DNA from 2 places in the Methylorubrum sp. B1-46 genome. Region 2 is predicted to be linked to the other one. Evidence: predicted binding sites of a transcription regulator. Region 2 holds the regulator's gene; the other holds the start of a gene.

Region 1 (6,990 bases), 670 kb from region 2:
GATCCGCATCAGCGGCTCGGACAGCGGCTCGAAGACGGGGACCGCGGCGCGCAGGGTCTCGGGCGCGCGCACCAGCGTCGCGTGGCCGCTCCCGGCTGCCTTCACGGCGGCGCGGATCACGGCGGCACCGGCATCGTCCGCAGGGTCGGTGGCGAGCCAGATCAGGCCGCCGCCCCAATCGTAGAACCAGCGCGCGCCGCGCTCGGCCCCGATCGCTGCGGTGACCGCCGGCCCGCGGGTCGGCGCGGTGGAGATCCGCCAGATCGCGGCGCCGCGCGGCTCGGCCAGCGGCGTCGCATCGCGCACCGCGCCCCAGAGCGCGGCGCTGGCCTCGCCCTCGGCGGTATGCGCCTCCCCGTAACGGCGCAGCAGCCGGCGCAACTCGCCGAGGCGATACGCCACCGACTTAGAAAAACCCTCGACGCGCATCAGTGTGCGCGGCTCGCCGCCGCCGACCCCGCCGGGCAGATGGGCGGCGCCCGTGAGTTCGAACGGCGAGCCGAGGGCGGCGGCGAGCGCCTCGACCGCCGTCGCGTCGTCAAGGCCCGGCAGGACCAGGGTCGTGACCTGCTCCTGCACCGGCAGCACCTTGAAAGTGACTTCCGTCAGCAGGCCGAGGGTGCCCCAGGAGCCGGCCATCAGCTTCACGAGGTCGAGGCCGGTGACGTTCTTCATCACCCGCCCGCCGGACTTGATCGCTTGGCCGCGGCCGTTGACGAAGCGCACGCCGATCAGGCTGTCGCGGGCCGCGCCCGCATTGATGCGCCGCGGCCCGGAATTGTTGGCGGCCGCCACCCCGCCGAAGGTCGGCTCGCCGGTGGACCCGAGGAGCGGGCGGTGATCCATCGGCTCGAAGGGCAGCATCTGGCCGCGCCCGGCCAGCAGAGCCTCCACCTCGGCGAGCGGCGTGCCGGCGCGGGCGGCGACGACCATCTCCGCCGGCTCGTAGAGGGTGATGCCGGTGAGTCCGGTCGCGGAAAGCGTCGCCTCGTCCTGGGGCGGACGTCCGAACGCCGCCTTGGTGCCGCCGCCGACGAGCCGCAGCGGCTCCGAGCGGCCGGCCGCCTGCGCGACGATAGCGGCCGCCTCCTGCTCAGTCGCCGGCGCGTATGAGATCATCGTTTCCGTCCCGTGGGGTTTCTTTTGGGCGTTTTTGAAAGCGCGTCCGGACTCAAACCCCGATTGGACGAGCCTGGCAAGCGGGCCTTGATGCCCGCCTCAACGAACGGGCGCGGTAAGCCGTTTCGGAAAGCGCTCCCGCACCACCGTGCGCAGCCCCGCGATGTCGAGGAACCAGACCAGCGCGCCGTAGACCAGCACCCCGGCACCGATGCAGGCCGGCAGGGCCAGCGTCGGCTCCAGGCCGCGGAACGGCAGCACTGCCAGAACCATGGCGAAGCAGGCGCCCACGGTCAGGGCGAGGTCGCGCCCCGGCAGAGGCAGGCGCTCGGCTCCCGTCAGGGCCCGCAAGCCGAGCACGACGACCGCCGTAGCGAGACCCAGCGTCTGCGCGACAGCGACGCCCTGCGGTCCAATCCACCGCGGCAACACGAGGAGGCCGACACCGTTGACGGCCAAGCCGGCCAGGGCGGCGGCGACGACCGGGCTGGTCCGGCGCCGGATCTGGAAAATCGGATTGAGAGCGAAGTTCATGATCGAGAGGCAGAACAGGCCCGGGATCAGCAGGTCGGTGTAATCCGCGAACGGCCCGCGGAATTCCTCCGGCACGATCAGCGCCTGAAGCGCCGGGGTCACCGCCCAGTAGCCGGCGGCGCAGGGCAGGAGCAGCGCCACCACGATGGCGATGTTGCGTGAGACCTGGGTCTCGGCGGCCTCGCGCCCGTGATGCTCCTCGGCCTGCACGGCGATCTGGAACAGGAGCAGGTCGAGGGCCGCCCCGAGCGTCGAGAAGGCGCGCGAGCCGAGATCGGCGGCGAGCGCGAAGTAGCCCGCCTCGGCGAATCCCGCGGTCCCGGCGATGGCGGCCCGGTTGAGGAAGGGCATGATCTGGTAGACGGCGTTGGCCGCGATCAGGGGCAGGCCGTAGGCCGCGAACAGGCGCAGGGTCCTTCGCATCTGGCCGTGGGGCGAGGCGGGTGCGTGTCCGAGCAGCCCGTCACCGAGAAGCTTGTCGCCGAGAATTTTGCGCATCGGCAGCACCGCGAGGAATTGGCTCGCGCCGCCCGCGATCAGCACCCAGACCGGTTGGGGAAACAGCCAGGCGGTGCCGGCCATCAGGATGAAGGCGAGACCGTTCTTCCACACCACGAGCCGGAGATAGGCGCCGCCGATGAAACGGGCGCGGGCGAGCGCCGCATGATAATCGAACAGTCCGATGCCGATCGCCGCGACCATGGTGCCGGCGGTCATCACCCACCGGCCCTCGGGGGTCGGATCGACGGCGATCCCGAGCCCGGCGCAGAGGGCGGCGGCGGCGAACAGCGCCACCGCGACGGCCCCATAGGCCTGATCGAGCCCCCGGCGGATCCACGGCTCGGCCTCGCGCACCCGCGCCGAGTAGAACCGCGTCGCCGAGAGCCGCAGCCACTCGAACAGCAGGGTGTTGAGCACGACCGCCCCGGCCGTCGCCAGGGCGAAGCGACCGAAATCGGCCGGCCCCAGCATCCGGGCGATGGCGATGCCGAGGACGAAGTTCAGCCCGGCATTGAGGATGAAGGCGGCGATGACGGCCATGGGACGGGGTGCGCTGCTCGCTCAGCCTGGAGCCAAGTGTCGTTCACAGGCGAGACTCGCAGCTAGCCGCCAACAAAGCCTGAATTGTGGGGCGGCCGCGTCACCGCCGTTGCGGTACGGACCCATATCCCCGCTCGCCGTTGCCGATCGATGCCGGCCCGCCGTGCCGAGGCCCGCGGCATGCTATGAGCCGGACGCGTTCGAAACAGAGGCTCGCGATGTCGATCGACCTACCCTTCGTCACGAAGGTCTTCGCTGCCCTGTTCGCCATCATGAACCCGATCGCGAACGTACCAGTGTTCCTGTCCCTCACCGAGGGCGCGTCGGACGCCGTACGTCGGCGGGTGGCCGCCACGGCGGCGCTCGGGACCACGATCGGCTGCCTCGTCTCGATCCTCGGTGGGCAGCTTGTCCTGGACGCCTTCGGGCTCAGCGTCGACGACTTTCGTCTGGCGGGCGGGCTCATCGTTCTGACGATCGCGCTCTCGATGCTGCAGGGCTCATCGAGCCGGACGCACGGCCGCACCCCCAATGAGAGGGAAGACACGATCGATGCGGCGAGCGTCGCGATCTATCCGCTGACGATCCCTCTGCTCGTCGGTCCGGGAACGATCGCCACGCTCATCGTCTACGGCCACGCCGCCGAAACGAAGGGGAACTGGCTGGAACTCGCGATCGGCGTCGGCGCCTTCCTCGCCCTGCTGACGGTCGCGCTGCTCTCCGCCCCATGGCTGGGCCGGCACCTCTCCGCAACAGCAACCGCGATCACGCGCCGCCTGATGGGCATGATCCTCGCCGCCGTCGCGATGGAGATGATGGTGACGAGCCTGCAAAACCTTTTCCCCGGCCTCAGCCACTGAGACGCGGGATGCTCCCGAAACGTGCGCCTCCCCACGCGGCGCGAGAGCACCGTCCCTGACGGTGGTCACCGACTCTTCGGAAATGGCGGTGCAAAACGATAGCTTAGAGCCAGCCCTTCGTCTTGAAGTAGAGCAGCGGGACGACCGCTGAGATCGCGATCAGGGCAAGGCCGTAGGGGTAGCCGTAGGCCCAGTCGAGTTCCGGCATGTGCTTGAAATTCATGCCGTACATCGAGGCGACGAGAGTGGGCGGCACGCCGACCACCGACACGACGGTGAGGACGCGGAAAGCGTTGTTCTGCTCGATGTTGATGAGCCCGAGGGTCGCATCGAGCAGGAACTGCACAGTCTCGGAGAGTCGCGTCTCGAACTCGTCGATCGAGGCGATGTCGCGCGCCAGCGTGTCGAAGCGGGGCAGTTCGTCCTCGCCGAGCGTCTGCTGGCACTCGCTCTTGGTGAAGGCGACGATCCGCGCGAGCCCGAGCAGGCTGGCACGGACCTTGGCGAGCGACTTGCCGTGGCGCCCGACCGAGCGGAGCAGGCGGCGCAGCGCGAGGTCGCGGCGCTTCGGGGCTGTGGTGTCGCCCTTCCGTGCGCCCGGCCGTGCGCCGCCATCGAAGTCGAAGATGCGGGTGGAGAGGCTGTCGAGATCGCCCGACATCTCCTCCAGCAGATCGGCGAGATTATCGACCAGTTCCTCGATCACGAGCAGGAACATCCGCGTGCTGGTGCTGCCGTCGCCGTCCCCGTCATCCACACGTTTGCGCACCGCCGCGAAGGCCCGCATCTCGTGAAAGCGCACGGTGACGAGATGATCGGCGGTGAGCAGGAAGCCCAGCGGCTTGAGGCTGAAATCCGAGCGGTCGAAGGTCACCATCGGCGTCGAGAGCGAGAGTCCGTCGCGGTTGCGCCGCAGGCGGCTCGACGATTACACCTCGCTGAGGGCTGCGCGCGACGGAATGCGAATGCCGGTCTTCTCCTCGACCCGTGCCGCCTCTTCCGCGGTCGGGTCGTTCAAGTCGATCCAGAGCGCATGATCGGGCAGGCTCGCGCTGCCGTCCGTGCCGCCGTGTTCGACGGCGCCGCTCGCTCCGTGCAGGCTCATCATCGGGAGGAATCGTCCGTGTCGTGCGGGATGCACGCGAAATTCGTGCAGAAACGCCGCAGCCGGGAAGAAGCTGCGCCTTGACTCGAAAACCGCCCGAGCCTATCTCGCGGCCGTCGTTGGCACTCAGTCGTTTCGAGTGCTAACAATCAGGTGGAGCGCGGTCGTCCCGGCCGCATGAAGACCAACCGCCATTTCGAAGCAAGAGGGCAGCTCATGAAGTTCCGTCCGCTGCACGACCGCGTCGTCGTCCGTCGCATCGAGAGCGAAGAGAAGACGAAGGGCGGCATCATCATCCCGGATACCGCCAAGGAGAAGCCGCAAGAGGGCGAGATCGTCGCCGTCGGCCCTGGCGCCCGCGACGAGCAGGGCCGCGTCAACGCCCTCGACGTGAAGGTCGGTGACCGCGTGCTGTTCGGCAAGTGGTCCGGCACCGAGGTCAAGATCGACGGCCAGGATCTCCTCATCATGAAGGAATCCGACATCATGGGCGTCGTCGCCGCCTAAGGCCGCGCCCGCTTCACCGCCCTTCGAGGCCGCTCCCGCTGGCTTCAGGGCTTTCCGACACTCTCATTTGAGGCAGGTACTCACATGGCAGCGAAAGACGTTCGTTTCTCCGCCGACGCTCGCGACAAGATGCTGCGCGGCGTCGACATCCTCGCGGATGCCGTCAAGGTCACCCTCGGTCCTAAGGGCCGCAACGTCGTCATCGAGAAGTCCTTCGGCGCCCCCCGCATCACCAAGGACGGTGTGACGGTCGCCAAGGAGATCGAGCTCTCCGACCGCTTCGAGAACATGGGCGCCCAGATGGTGCGCGAAGTGGCCTCGAAGACCAACGACATCGCCGGTGACGGCACCACCACCGCGACCGTGCTGGCCCAGGCCATCGTCCGCGAGGGCGCCAAGTACGTGGCCGCCGGCATCAACCCGATGGACCTGAAGCGCGGCATCGACCTCGCCACCCAGGCCGCCGTGAAGGACATCACAGCGCGGGCCAAGAAGGTCGCCTCCTCCGAGGAAGTGGCCCAGGTCGGCACGATCTCCGCCAATGGCGACAAGGAGATCGGCGAGATGATCGCCCACGCCATGCAGAAGGTGGGCAACGAGGGCGTCATCACCGTCGAGGAGGCCAAGACCGCCGAGACCGAGCTCGACGTCGTCGAGGGCATGCAGTTCGACCGCGGCTACCTCTCCCCGTACTTCGTCACGAACGCGGAGAAGATGGTCGCCGAGCTCGAGGACCCCTACATCCTCATCCACGAGAAGAAGCTCTCCTCGCTCCAGCCGATGCTGCCGGTGCTCGAGGCAGTGGTGCAGACCGGCAAGCCGCTCGTCATCATCGCCGAGGACATCGAGGGCGAGGCGCTCGCCACGCTCGTCGTGAACAAGCTGCGCGGCGGCCTGAAGGTCGCGGCCGTGAAGGCTCCGGGCTTCGGTGATCGCCGCAAGGCGATGCTCGAGGACATCGCGATCCTCACCAAGGGCCAGACCATCTCCGAGGATCTCGGCATCAAGCTCGAGAACGTCGCCCTGCCGATGCTCGGCCGCGCCAAGCGCGTCCGCATCGAGAAAGAGAACACCACGATCATCGACGGTCTCGGCGAGAAGGCCGACATCGAGGCCCGCGTCGGGCAGATCAAGGCGCAGATCGAGGAGACCACCTCGGACTACGACCGCGAGAAGCTTCAGGAGCGTCTGGCCAAGCTCGCGGGCGGCGTCGCGGTGATCCGCGTCGGCGGCGCGACCGAGGTCGAGGTCAAGGAGAAGAAGGACCGCGTGGACGACGCGCTCAACGCCACCCGCGCTGCGGTGGAAGAGGGCATCGTCCCCGGCGGCGGCACGGCTCTGCTCCGCGCCAAGAAGGCGGTCGCCGAGCTGAAGTCCGACGTTCCGGACGTCCAGGCCGGCATCAAGATCGTGCTCAAGGCGCTTGAGGCCCCGATCCGCCAGATCGCCCAGAACGCGGGCGTCGAGGGTTCGATCGTCGTCGGCAAGATCACCGACAACACCGGCTCCGAGACCTTCGGCTTCAACGCGCAGACCGAAGAGTACGTCGACATGATCCAGGCCGGCATCGTCGACCCGGCCAAGGTCGTGCGCACCGCCCTTCAGGACGCGGCGTCGGTTGCCGGCCTGCTGGTGACCACGGAAGCCATGGTCGCGGACGCGCCGAAGAAGGACAGCCCGGCCCCGGCGATGCCCGGCGGCGGCATGGGCGGCATGGACTTCTAAAGTCCACGTCCAAGATCGAAGAACGCGGGAGGGGTCGCCGAGAGGCGGCCCCTTCTTCGTTGGCAGATCCCGGATTGGCAGACCCTGGGCTGACCCGAA
Region 2 (6,990 bases):
CGACATCGAGATCCGCTCCGGTCTGACCGAGGGCGAGCGGGTCGTGGCCCGTGCCGGCAGCTTCCTTCGCGACGGCGACCGCGTCCGTCCGGTTCCCCTCGCCCGGCAGGGCCAGACACCGGCCGCAATCTCCGCCGCGCCCTCGCCGCGAGCCACCGCCGACGCCGGCGCGCGCTGAGGCATCATACCAAATCCGGTTGATCCCTTCGGGATTGCGGATTTGGCTGTCGCTCAAGCGCCGCGCGGGCTTGCCGATCCGATCCCCGCTTTGATCAAGCGGTGACTGAATCACTCCCTCGGCCCCCTCGATTATCCTTCTAACCGGTTGCCCCGATGCGCTTGAACATCTCCGCCTGGGCGATCCGCAATCCGATCGCACCCCTCGTCCTGTTCCTCGTGCTGATGGTGCTCGGCCTCGTCAGCTTCCAGGGACTTGCGGTCACCCGCATGCCGAATGTGGACGTGCCGATCGTCTCGGTGGCGATCACGCAGAGCGGTGCCGCCCCGTCCGAGCTTCAGACCCAGGTAACGAAATGGGTCGAGGACTCGATCGCGGGCGTGCGCGGCGTCAAGCACATCACCTCGGCGATCACGGAAGGCTCCTCCGTCACCACGGTTGAGTTCCGGCTTGAGGTGAACACCGACCGGGCCGTCAACGACGTCAAGGATGCGATCTCGAAGATCCGCATCAACCTGCCCCGCACCATCGACGAGCCGGTCATCCAGCGCGTCGAGATCACCGGCCTGCCGATCCTGATCTACGGCGTGAAGTCGCCCGCGATGACGCCGGCCGACCTGTCGTGGTTCGTCGAGGACAAGGTCGCCCGCACTTTGCAGGGCGTGAAGGGCGTCGGCGGCGTCGAGCGTGTCGGCGGTGTCGCCCGCGAGATCCGCATCACGCCCCTGCCCGACCGGCTGCTGGCGCTCGGCATCACCGCGGCCGACGTCAACCGCCAAGTGCGCGTCACCTCCGCCGATCTGGCCGGCGGGCGCGGCGAGGTCGGCGGACGCGAGCAGTCGATCCGGACGCTGGCCGCCTCGCGCACCATCCGCGACCTGAAAGCCACCTCGATCGTCCTGCCCGGCGGGCGCAAGGTGCGCCTCGACGACCTCGCCACGGTCGAGGATTCGATCGAGGAGCCGCGCACCTTCGCTCGCTTCAACGGCGAGTCCGTCGTCGCCTTCTCGGTCTCCCGCGGCTCGGGCGCGAGCGATGCCGAGGTCGCGGCGGGCGTCGAGAAGAAGATCGCCGAGTTCGCCCAGAACTATCCCGACATCCAGTTCCAAGAGATCGACTCCTCGGTCGCGGCGACGCGGGGCAGCTACGCCTCGGCGATGCACACGCTGATGGAGGGCGCCGCGCTCGCCGTCATCGTCGTGTTCTTCTTCCTGCGCGATTGGCGTGCCACGCTGATCGCGGCGGTGGCGCTGCCGCTCTCGGTGCTGCCGACTTTCTGGGCGATGGACGCGATGGGCTTCACCCTCAACGGCATCAGCCTGCTCGCGATCACGCTCGTGACCGGTATCCTCGTCGACGACGCCATCGTCGAGATCGAGAACGTCGTGCGCCATATGCGGATGGGCAAATCGCCCTATCGTGCTTCGATCGAGGGCGCCGACGAGATCGGGCTCGCAGTCATCGCCATCACCGCGACCCTGATTGCGGTGTTCGCCCCGGTCTCGTTCATGGGCGGCATTGCCGGGCGCTACTTCATCCAGTTCGGCCTGACCATCGCCGTCTCCGTGTTCATGTCGCTGCTGGTGGCCCGCCTCATCACGCCGCTGCTCGCCGCCTACTTCCTGCGCGACCACGGCCACGCTGAGGAGCGGGAGGGTCCGATCATGCGCGCCTATACCCGCCTCGTCGGCTGGTCGGTGCGCCACAAGTGGATCACCCTGATGGCGGGGCTGGCACTGTTTGCCGGCTCGATCGTCTCGACCAAGCTCCTGCCCTCGGGCTTCATTCCGAAGCAGGACAACGCCCGCACCCTGTTCATGATCGAGCTGGCGCCGGGCGCCCGCCTGCCCGACACCATCGCAGTGGCCGACCGCGTGGTCGCGCGCATCCGCGCCCTGCCCGAGGTCACCTCGGTCTTCGTCGATGGCGGGCGACAGGCCGGCGGCAAGAAGGAGACGCGGCTCGCCACGCTGATCGTGAACCTGAGCCCGAAGAGCGAGCGCGCGAAGCGGCAATGGACCATCGAGTCCGAGATCGCCGGACTGCTGGCGCAGGAGCCCGACATCCGCTCCTGGACCCTGCGCGACAGCGGCCAGCGCGACCTCGCCCTCGTCGTCAGCGGCCCTGACGTGGACGTGGTGACGGACGTCGCCGCCCGGCTCCAGCGCGACATGGCGGCGATTCCGCACCTCGTCTCGGTGATGTCGACGGCGCCCCTGAACCGCACCGAGGTGCGCATCCGCCCGAAAGAAGGCGCGGCGGCCGATCTCGGCGTCTCGACCGACGTCATCGCCGAAACCGTACGCGTCGGCACCATCGGCGACATCGGCATCAACCTCGCCAAGTTCAACGCCAAGGACCGGCAGGTACCGATCCGGGTCCAGCTCCCGGAGAGCGCCCGCGGCGCGGTGGCGCGGCTCGAGAACCTCAAGGTGCCGGCCAAGAACGGCACGGCGGTGCCGCTCGCGGCGGTGGCTGACATCGAACTCGACCAGGGCCCCGGCGCGATCGAGCGCTACGATCGCGCCGTGCGCGTGGCGGTCGAGGCCAATATGGAAGGCTCCGACGCGCTCGGCTCGCTGATCGAGCAGGCGCTCGCCACGCCGACGGCGAGGAACCTGCCGCCGGGCGTCACCATTAAGCAGACCGGCGACGCCGAGATCATGCAGGAGGTGTTCTCCGGCTTCCTTCTGGCGATGGGCGCCGGCATCATGATGGTCTACGCCGTGCTGGTGCTGCTGTTCGGCTCATTCCTGCAGCCGCTCACCATCCTGTTCTCGCTGCCGCTCTCCATCGGCGGCGCCATCCTCGGCCTGCTGATCTGCCAGATGCCGATCTCGATGCCGGTCGTCATCGGCATCCTGATGCTGATGGGTCTGGTGACGAAGAACGCGATCATGCTCGTGGACTTCGCGGTCGAGGAGATGCGCTCCGGGGTCGATCGTGTCACGGCCATCGTCGATGCCGGGCGCAAGCGGGCGCGGCCCATCGTGATGACCACCATCGCCATGGCCGCCGGCATGGTGCCCTCGGCGCTGGCGCTCGGCATCGGTGGCGAGTTCCGTGCGCCGATGGCGGTGGCGGTGATCGCCGGACTAATCGTCTCGACGCTGCTCTCGCTGGTCTTCGTGCCGGCGGTGTTCCTGCTGATGGACAGCCTCGGCAACGGGATCGGGCGCGGGCTCGGCCGCTTCGTCGGACCCCGCGACGAGCCGGAGGACGGCCCCGTCCCGGTTGCCGCGACGCACCGCTAGCGCGGCAGCCCGATCCTCATCGCGCCCAATCGTGAGGCGCCTCGCCATCGCACCGCTCCCCTGAGCGCGCGATGACCGGCCGGCCCGTGCACCGCCCCCTTGCACGAGCCGGCCGGTCGTCTTTCGAGGATGACCCCGTCGGGCGTCCTCACACCCTTTCCGGTTGGTCACTTCGGGATTTGTCTCATCTCCGTCATCGCGAGCGAATGCGATCAAGCCGCGGTCGCATCAGATGTCCCGGCCCTGATAAATCTCAGGGGCGTCGATGCGCGGACTCCGAGCCCGCCGGAGGAGGCGTCCGTCGATCGCCGCGAGGCCGCAGCCGATGAGGACCATCCCGGCATAGTGAAGCATCTCCAGGCGCTCATCCAGCACGAATGCGCCGAGCAGGATGGCGGAAACCGGGATCAGGAAGGTGACGAGCAGAAGATTCGTGGCTCCGGCGCTCGCCAGAAGGCGAAAGTACAGAAGGTAGGCCAAAGCGGTCGACAGGATCGCGATGCCGACCACGGCGGCCCAGACCGACGCGCTCGGCATCGCCAGCGTCCACGGCCGGTCCACCACCAGCGCGACGGGCAGGAGCAGGAGCGTGGACGCCGTGACCTGTCCCGCGGCGGTCGCGAGCGGCGGCACCCCGAGACGGCGGAAGCGTCGTCCGAACACCCCGGCGCAGGCATAGGACAGAGCCGCGGCGAGCACCGCGATCTGTGACGCGAGGTGACTCTCCGTCCCGGAGATAGCGGAGGATCCGACCATCACGACGACACCGGCGAAACCGATCAGCATGCCCGCGAACTTGCTGACGGTCATGCGCTCATCGGTCGTGAACCAGTGGGCGACGAGGACGGTGAAGAGCGGGCTCGTCGCGTTGAGAATCGCCGCTAGGCCGGAAGCAATCTGCGTCTGACCCCAGACGATGAGGAGGAACGGCACGACGTTGTTGAGCAGACCCATGCCAACGAATGCACCCCAGACCGCGCGACCGCGCGGTCGATCGAGGCCGGCCAGCGGCAGGACGAGGTTGAGGATCAGCGCCGCGATCCCGACGCGCAGGACGACGAGTGTCAGGGGCGGCAGAGCGGAGAGAGCCACGCCGGTGAAGAAGAACGATCCACCCCAGAGCACGGATAGGGCGAGCAGCATCGCCCATTGAGTGGCGGACATCGGACGGTTGACGGCGGGCGACATCGAGGACTCCGGCAGGTGTAGTCACGCCCTGCCTACGGCGTCCCCCGGATGAGCCGCCTCCCGATTCCTGCTCTCGAATCCCGTTCTAAGGCCGATGGGCCGCGATCCTCATCGAGACCGGTCGAGCAATCCCGAGACCACCCGGGCGGTGTAGTCCACCATCGGCACGATGCGGGAATAGTTCAGCCGCGTCGGGCCGATCACGCCGACGACGCCGACGATCTTCTGCGCGCCGTCGCGGAAGGGGGCGGCGATCATCGACGAGCCGGAGAGCGAGAACAGCTTGTTCTCCGAGCCGATGAAGATGCGCACGCCGTCACCTTGCTCGGCCCGCGCCAGCAGCTCGATCACGTCCTTCTGCGTCTCCAGGTCGTTGAACAGCAGGCGGATGCGCTCCAGGTCCTCGGCCGCGCGCAGATCATCCAGGAGGTTGGCTTGGCCCCGCACGATGAGCTGGCGCGCCTCGGAGGGGCCGACCGTGGTGGCGAGCCCGGCATCGACCAGCCGCTCGGTCAGCGCGTCGAGTTCCCGCTTCATCGCCGTACGGCCAGCCTCAATGTCGGCGCGCAGGGCGTCCAACGTGCGGCCGCGCAGACGAGCGTTGAGGAAGTTCGACGCCTCCTGCAGCGCGCCCGCCGGGAGACCGGGTGGCAGATCGACCAGCCGGTTCTCCACGGTGCCGTCGATCGAGACCAGCACCACCAGCGCCCGGTCGGCGTCGAGGCGGACGAACTCGACATGCTTGAGCCCGGCATCGACCTTGGTGGTCAGCACCACGCCCGCCCCCCGCGAGATCCCCGACAGCAGCGAGGAGGCCTCGGCGAGCGCCGAATCGAAGGTGTGGCGCGAGGCCGCTGCCTGCATCTGCGCCTCGATCCGCGCCTTCTCGGCGAGATCGACATCGCCGATCTCCATCATCGCATCCACGAAGAAGCGCAGGCCGAGTTCCGTCGGCAGGCGGCCGGCGGAGGTGTGGGGCGCGAAGATGAGCCCCGAATGCTCCAGATCCGCCATGACGTTGCGGATCGAGGCCGGGGACAGGCTCATCGGCAGGATCCGCGCGAGGTTGCGCGATCCCACCGGCTCGCCGGTGGTCACGTAGCTCTCGACGATCTGCCGGAAGATTTCGCGGGCGCGCTCGTTGAGGGCGGAGAGCGCTTGGGGCTGCGGTTGCACGATCGGCTGAACGGTTTCGACCAAGGACACGAAAAACCTGACGAATGATTGTGGGCGCTTGCGGGCCGCCGATCAATCCTCGCGCTTCGCGACACGACGGCAGGGGATACCGAACGCGTTTAGTCGGCAAACGTGACCGGACGAGGGATCATTCGGTGCTCTCAGGTCGTTTCTCGGTCAGGGCCGCGCTTTCGAGCGCGAACCCGCCTACCCGTCATTCAAGCGAAAATGGAGCTCCCGACAGTGCTTACAGGCGCACGAAAGACCATGGTCAAGGCCGCCGCCCTGGCGATCGCGGTGACCGGCCTCGGGCTCGCCTCGGCGCCCCGCGCCGCACAGGCCGCTCCGCTCCCGATTCAGACCGAGGCGGCCACGGCAGGGGATGCCATCGAGCAGGTGCAGTACCGCCCGCACCGCCACTACCGCCGGCATTATCACCACCGCCGCCACATGCACCGCCACCACCGCTTCCACCATCCGCGCCATCATCACCACCGCCGCTATCACCATCACCGCCGCTGGTGACCGGCCGGCAGGGCTGAGCATGGAGGGGCTGCCGTCGCGAGACGGCAGCCCTTTTCGCTTCCGAATGGACTGAGACCATCGGGCGGTTGCCGCGACGGCCGCCAGCGCCTAAGAGGCCGGGCTTCGAATTTCGACACGGAGCTGAACGGATGCGTCCCTCGAAGCGCGCGGCGGACGCGATGCGCGACGTCACGCTGGAGCGGGCGGTCGCCCGCTACGCGGAAGGTTCCTGCCTCGTCACCTTCGGCAACACCCGTGTGCTCTGCACCGCCTCTCTGGAAGAGCGCGGCCCGCCCTGGCTGCGCGGCTCCGGCAAGGGGTGGGTCACGGCGGAATACGCCATGCTGCCCCGCGCCACCCACGAGCGGACCCGCCGCGAGGTCAATTCCGGCAAGCCGTCGGGCCGCACGCAGGAGATCCAGCGGCTGATCGGCCGCTCGCTTCGGGCCGTCACCAACCTGCCCGCGCTCGGCGAGCGCCAGATCACCATCGATTGCGACGTGATCCAGGCCGATGGCGGCACCCGCACCGCCTCGATCACCGGCGCCTGGGTGGCGCTGCACGATTGCCTGGCCTGGATGCGTGCCCGCTCGATCATCTCGGTCGATCCTCTGAAGGACCACGTCGCGGCGGTCTCCTGCGGTATCTACAAGGGCCAGCCGGTGCTCG

The links. Region 2 encodes HrcA, which represses chaperone genes, less so after heat shock. Its sites were predicted from a motif close to GTTAGCACTCNCNNNNNGNGAGTGCTAAC; they were not measured.
Region 1: groES (co-chaperone GroES) is a predicted target of HrcA. The motif match lies at 4,778-4,806, and genes of this name have one in related genera.

Annotation. Positions count from the first base shown of each region.
Region 1 covers NZ_CP088247.1:5,239,919-5,246,908, reverse strand. Annotated here, with positions in the region: gene glcE (glycolate oxidase subunit GlcE) at 1-1,119, opposite strand, end outside; gene LPC10_RS24315 (lipopolysaccharide biosynthesis protein) at 1,219-2,694, opposite strand; gene LPC10_RS24310 (MarC family protein) at 2,913-3,554, shown strand; partial or broken gene LPC10_RS24305 (CorA family divalent cation transporter) at 3,658-4,662, opposite strand; gene groES (co-chaperone GroES) at 4,876-5,166, shown strand; gene groL (chaperonin GroEL) at 5,251-6,891, shown strand.
Region 2 covers NZ_CP088247.1:517,421-524,410, forward strand. Annotated here, with positions in the region: gene LPC10_RS02515 (efflux RND transporter periplasmic adaptor subunit) at 1-178, shown strand, start outside; gene LPC10_RS02520 (efflux RND transporter permease subunit) at 334-3,432, shown strand; gene LPC10_RS02525 (DMT family transporter) at 3,661-4,620, opposite strand; gene hrcA (heat-inducible transcriptional repressor HrcA) at 4,729-5,820, opposite strand; gene LPC10_RS02535 (hypothetical protein) at 6,064-6,321, shown strand; gene rph (ribonuclease PH) at 6,471-6,990, shown strand, end outside.